One region of the Bariatricus sp. SGI.154 genome, then DNA from elsewhere that is predicted to be linked to it. Evidence: riboswitches for the same ligand, from Rfam matches in the RefSeq annotation. Region 1 holds a riboswitch; the other holds the start of a gene.
What was found. A riboswitch is a leader RNA that binds a small molecule or an ion and turns the genes downstream of it on or off. The one in region 1 is predicted to bind FMN.
Positions count from the first base shown of each region.

Region 2: linked by a shared signal. The riboswitch ahead of ribD (bifunctional diaminohydroxyphosphoribosylaminopyrimidine deaminase/5-amino-6-(5-phosphoribosylamino)uracil reductase RibD) and the one ahead of ACQRBN_RS15280 (ECF transporter S component) in region 1 are both predicted to bind FMN.

Region 1 covers NZ_JBNPMC010000044.1:23,703-26,845, reverse strand. The annotation lists gene ACQRBN_RS15285 (ABC transporter ATP-binding protein) at 1-1,332, shown strand, start outside; FMN riboswitch at 1,472-1,615, shown strand; gene ACQRBN_RS15280 (ECF transporter S component) at 1,758-2,381, shown strand; gene ACQRBN_RS15275 (LytR/AlgR family response regulator transcription factor) at 2,699-3,143, shown strand, end outside.
Region 2 covers NZ_JBNPMC010000002.1:132,203-135,345, reverse strand. The annotation lists gene ACQRBN_RS02560 (bifunctional 3,4-dihydroxy-2-butanone-4-phosphate synthase/GTP cyclohydrolase II) at 1-231, opposite strand, end outside; gene ACQRBN_RS02555 (riboflavin synthase) at 246-899, opposite strand; gene ribD (bifunctional diaminohydroxyphosphoribosylaminopyrimidine deaminase/5-amino-6-(5-phosphoribosylamino)uracil reductase RibD) at 881-1,993, opposite strand; FMN riboswitch at 2,188-2,305, opposite strand; gene ACQRBN_RS02545 (MATE family efflux transporter) at 2,354-3,143, opposite strand, start outside.

The DNA.
Region 1 (3,143 bases):
GTTGCGGTTATGATAATGGCTTCTAAAACGGCAGCAGGACGAAGTGGAAAATACTTCCTTGAGCAGCAGGTGAATCTGGGAGCGGTGAATGGTTATATCGAAGAGATGATGAACGGGCAGAAAGTTGTAAAGGTATTCTGCCATGAAGAAGAGAATAAGAAAGCGTTCAAAGAACTGAATGACAGACTGTATGTAAGTGCAGATCGTGCCAATACATTTGCCAATTTTCTTGGTCCGATCAATGCGCAACTTGGCAATATCAGTTATGTGGTGTGTGCAATTGTAGGAGGGGTGCTGGCGCTTGGCGACGTGGGCGGCTTCACGCTTGGCGGACTGGCAAGTTTCCTGACATTCAATAAGAGCTTCAGTATGCCGATCAATCAGGTCAGCCAGCAGCTCAATGCGATCGTAATGGCGATGGCAGGGGCGGAGCGTATCTTCCGTCTGCTGGATGAAGAGGTAGAGGCGGATAATGGCTATGTAACTCTGGTCCATGCAGCAGAAGAGAATGGCGAACTTAAGGAAAGCAAGAAAAGAACCGGAAGATGGGCATGGAAACACGTGCATCAGGCAGATGGCAGCGTTGATTACGTCGAGGTGAAAGGCGATGTCGTATTCGATGGAGTAGACTTTGGATACAATGATGACAAGATCGTCCTTCATGATGTGAAGTTATATGCAACTCCGGGACAGAAAATAGCTTTTGTCGGTTCTACCGGAGCAGGCAAGACGACGATTACCAACTTGATTAATCGTTTCTACGATATTCAGGATGGAAAGATCCGTTATGATGGTATTAACATAAATAAGATTAAGAAGGCAGACTTACGCCATTCTTTAGGAATCGTACTTCAGGATACACACCTCTTTACCGGAACAGTAAAAGAGAATATCCGGTTTGGCAAACTGGATGCTACAGACGAAGAAGTCATAGCAGCGGCAAAACTCGCCAATGCAGACGGGTTCATCCGCAGACTCCCGAACGGCTATGATACCGTGCTGACCGGTGATGGCGCCAACTTAAGCCAGGGACAGAGACAGCTTCTCGCCATTGCCCGCGCTGCAATCGCTGATCCGCCGGTACTGATTCTGGATGAGGCAACCAGCTCCATTGATACCAGAACAGAGAGAATCGTCCAGGATGGTATGGATAAGCTGATGAAGGGAAGAACAACCTTCGTGATTGCACATAGATTGTCCACTGTACGGAACTCAGACTGTATCATGGTTCTGGAACAGGGAAGGATCATTGAGAGAGGAACCCATGATCAGTTGATAGACGAACAGGGACGGTATTATCAGTTGTATACCGGGAATTCAATTAGTGCGTAGTCAAAAAGGGACAGGGCAAATCGAAAAAGGGACACGGCTATTTTAATTGGGGACGGGGGAAATTGAAAAAACCCCCGTCCCCAATTAATATATCTTGCATAATTCCCATGAACGCGTTATAATTTCATAAAACTGATAAGAAATTCTTCGGGGTCGGGTGTAATTCCCAACCGGCGGTGTAGTCCGCGACCTGGTATGGCATTGGATGTATAGAAGGTGCCATATCAGCTGATCTGGTGAGATTCCAGAACCGACAGTAAAGTCTGGATGAGAGAAGAGTTGTGTGATGAATGAATATGTACCCCGATGCGAAAGTGTCGGGGTTTTTGCCGTATCAGGAAACTTCGTTCTTTTTTACATGATTCAGAGAAGATTTTCTTTCTTTAGCAGTTTGAATATACTTATAATGAAAAGGAGAAAGAAAGATGGAGACAAATGTAGTAACAAACACAAAGAACAAGACTAATGTGAAGAAAATCGCTCAGATTGGAATGCTCGGTGCCATAGCGGTAGTATTGATGCTGTTCGAGATTCCGTTGCCATTCGCACCGGTGTTTTATGAGATTGATTTCAGTGAGGTTCCTGTTATGATAGGATGTTTTACTATGGGACCGCTGGCGGGAGCGATGATAGAATTCATTAAGATCCTGTTGAATTTTGCCGTGAACGGAACCAGCACTGCCGGGGTAGGAGAGGTGGCAAATTTCCTGATCGGGTGTGCACTGGTAGTTCCGGCAGCACTGATCTATCAGAAAAAACGTACTAAGTCAGGTGCAATCGTAGGAATGGTTACGGGAACACTTTTCATGACTTTTGTAGGATGCTTCCTGAATGCATTTATTCTGCTGCCGGTCTTTGCCAAGGCGTTTGGTATGCCGATTGATGCACTGGTAGAGATGGGAACGGCAGTGAATCGTCACATTACCAGTTTGTCGACGTTTGTAATATTTGCGGTGGCACCGTTTAATCTGCTGAAGGGATTCCTGGTGTCTTTGATTGTGCTTTTGATCTATAAAAAGATCAGTCCTGTGCTTAAAATGGGAATGTAACTTATGCGAATGTAACTTTTACAGCTGTAATGCTAATTTTATGTTTTTTTGCAAAACTTGTTTTATACGGATTAAAAGACCATGGTATCTTATGCTCTTAGGGCAGCCAAGGTCTTTTTTTGTTGCAAGAACTAAGAAGGAATCCGTGGTGATGATAAATAGAGAACTCGATTGCTGATACCTGCTCTCCATTTTCCGTATCATATGGTATAATACATTATCGGGCGAAGCCCGACAGTCGAAGGCATGTAATGTGGGATGCTTGAATGAGTATAGAATATAATTCGGTTTAGTAATGGTATTTCAGAGGTGTAAGAATGATAACCGCAGCAATTTGTGATGATGAAAAAGTGTTTGCAGATAAGTTAGTATTGCTTTTAGAAGAATATACTTTGCAGCATGGTATCGATATAAAGATAAAAAAATATTATGATGTTGACAGTTTGCTGGAGGAAGTAAACGACAATTATCAGATTATTTTTTTGGATGTAAAGCTTGGTGCAATGAATGGGATTGAGGTTGCCAGAGAACTGAGAAAACGAAGAATTGATTCTGTTATCATTTATATTTCTGCATACATAGAAATGGCTCCAATGGGGTATGAAGTAAATGCTTTTCGCTATATATTAAAAAATGATTTGGAACGGGTTTTAAATTATACATTGGATGATGCGTTCAAAGAAGTCTCTCAAAAAAACAGATGCTATGAGATTAAGACGCAAGGAAAGAGTGAATTTATTGAACTTGAAAAAATTATGTATT
Region 2 (3,143 bases), on a different contig from region 1:
AGATACCATCGGCGGCAGTCCAAGCCTTACCGCAACCTCCGCACTCATTGGCGTGCAGATTAGCCCTTTTGCATGGCTTGCCATGAAGTTGATATTCTCCTGCGTTGCAAACTCAGCCGCACAGATCATATCTCCCTCATTCTCACGGTCCGGATCATCCGTCACCAAGATGATCTTTCCCGCTCTTAGATCTTCCAGTGCTTCTTCCACAGTGTTATACTGTTCTGTCATCTCATTTTTCCTCCTTATATTCCATATTCTCTTAAGAAATCCATCGTAATCCCGGACGAAGCCTCTTCTTCCTCCGAAGCGGCAAATCCCAATAATCGCTCTACATATTTCCCCACAACATCATTCTCCAGATTCACCAGATTGCCTGGTGCCTTTTTCAATAGTGTGGTTTCTTCTCCGGTATGCGGGATTACCGACACTTGAAACCAGGTCTTTCCAACACTTGCCACCGTCAGGCTGATTCCATCGATACAGATAGAGCCCTTCTCCACAATCAGTTTCAGAATGGCTGAGTTGGTTTCAATGGTTACCCACACTGCATTCTCTTCTCTGCGGCAAGACTTAATTACTCCGGTTCCATCAATGTGCCCGGACACAATATGCCCGCCAAACCTTCCATCTGCCGCCATCGCCCGTTCCAGATTCACCAGATCTCCGGGCTTCCCTTGCCCCAGGCTGCTTCTCCGATAGGTTTCCGCCATAATATCTGCGGTAAATCCATCAGGTCTCAAAGACGTTACCGTCAGACACACCCCATTCACGGCAATACTGTCCCCAATCTTCGTCCCTTCTAATACCTTTTTTGCCTGAATGGCAATCTGTCCAGAACTTCCAGCCAATGCAATATGCCGGATTCTTCCCATCTCTTCTACGATTCCTGTAAACATACATTCACCTTCTTCACCTTATATTCCACCAACAGGTCTTCCCCGATCTGTGATACCTTCTCTAACTGAAGGGGTACAGCCTCTGCCGGGAGATCTATGCCCTCTCCGGATACCGGAGACTTTGCCAACTGTCCTCCGAACACCTTAGGCGCAATGAATGCCTTGATCTCCTGTACAATCCCTGCACGCAAAGCACTGTCATTCAACGTACCTCCGCCTTCCAGAAATACACTGTCGATTCCCTGTTCTCCGAGATACCTCATCAACTTCTTAAGATCCACTGTTCCCTTTTCATCAGGCACCACCGCCACCTGAAGCCCCAGATCTTCCAGACGCTTTATTGCCTCTTCATCCTCCACGGCACAGGCTATGATCGTCGGATACTCCCTTGCTGTCTGGCAGATTCGGCTGCCTAACGGAATTCTTAATCTACTGTCACAGATAATACGAACCGGGCTTTTCTTTCCCTCCAGACGAACATTCAGCATCGGGTCATCTGCCAGGACGGTTCCGATCCCTGCCATGATTCCCATACAACAGTGGCGCATCATCTGTACCTCCATCCGGGCATCTTCTCCGGTAATCCATTTAGACGCCCCTGTCTTCGTAGCAATCTTTCCATCTGCTGTCATCGCATACTTCATCACAACATAAGGGGTCTTCGTTGTAATATAGTGAAAGAACACGGGATTCAGACGGTCACATTCTTCTCTCATAAAATCTTCTTCCACCAGGACTCCCGCTTCTCTTAAGATCCTCGCTCCTTTTCCAGCCACCTTGGGATTCGGGTCGCGGGAGCCGATCACGACTCTGGCAATCTTATGCTCCAGAATCGCTTCCGTACAAGGCGGCGTCTTACCATAATGGCAGCACGGTTCCAGAGTCACATAGATGGTTGCCCCCTCTGCCGATTCTGTAAGCGCCGCAATCGCATTGCGCTCCGCATGAAGTTCTCCACAGCGCACATGATATCCTTCTCCGATGATCCGCCCTTCTTTTACAATAACAGCACCTACCATCGGATTAGGATTCGTCCATCCTCTTCCCTTCTTAGCCAACTCAATTGCCCTTAACATATAGTCGCGGTCTGTCATGTACATTCCTTCTTTCTTGTTCATTTTCTCTGATAGCATACCTACAGGACCTGCCACTGGCGGCTCCTTCCGGATGCTTTGGCACACACTAAAAAAGCCCGGCAGATAAATCTGCAGGGCTTTCTCCGGTCATAGTTCCAATATCAATGATCCTTTGTAATAAAAAGAATGTACTTTGCACATCTTAATACACTAGTCATCTTCTTCCATCCAGACTATACTGTCGGCCCCGGAATCTCACCGAATCAACCAAATCATTGGCTCGCGGGCTTTACCGCCGGTGGGGAATCACACCCCGCCCTGAAGATCGTTTCTATTCATGTAACATATTATAATCCCGTCATATGACATTGTAAAGACCTAAATCGCTTTTTCTCTCCATTTACCTCTCTTATAGCAGACGCAAGTTATGATGGCTCCCAGAACCCATGATATCAGAAGAGAGATATAGATACTTTCTCTGCGTCCTCCCGGGAATTCCGCACTTCTCGTCAGATGTACCAGTCCATACGCAATCGGCACACGCAAGACTATTGTCATGACAATCGATATCCACATCGGCGTCACCGTATCTCCTGCACCCCGCATAACACCTGACAAACTCTGAATAATCGCCATTGCAATATATCCAACCGCCAATATCCGCATCATATTCATACTAAGCGTTACCAAATCAGCCGTGTTCGTAAAGATACCCATCAAGAACTTGCCAAATATCAGAATCAATCCTGTGATCGTTGCCGAAAAGCCAATCGCCATTGCCGTTCCTTGCCTTGCTCCCTGAACCACACGGTCGTACGCTCTTGCACCGACATTCTGCCCGGCATAAGTTGTCATAGCCGTACCAAAAGAAAAGTTTGGAAGCATAGCGAAGCCATCCACACGCATGACAATTACATTGGCCGCGATAAACTTTTCTCCAAAACTATTGGTCAGGGACTGTACGATCAACATTGCCATAGACATGATCGCCTGCGTGACTCCTGAAGGGACGCCAAGGCGTATGATATTCAGCCCATGCTGGCGCGTCACCTTAAAATACGGCAGCCGAAAATCAAATAATTCCTTCATCCGCATTAATTTGAGCAGACACAACACAGATGATATCGCCTGAGCAATGACCGTTGCCAGCGCAACTCCACTGACCCCC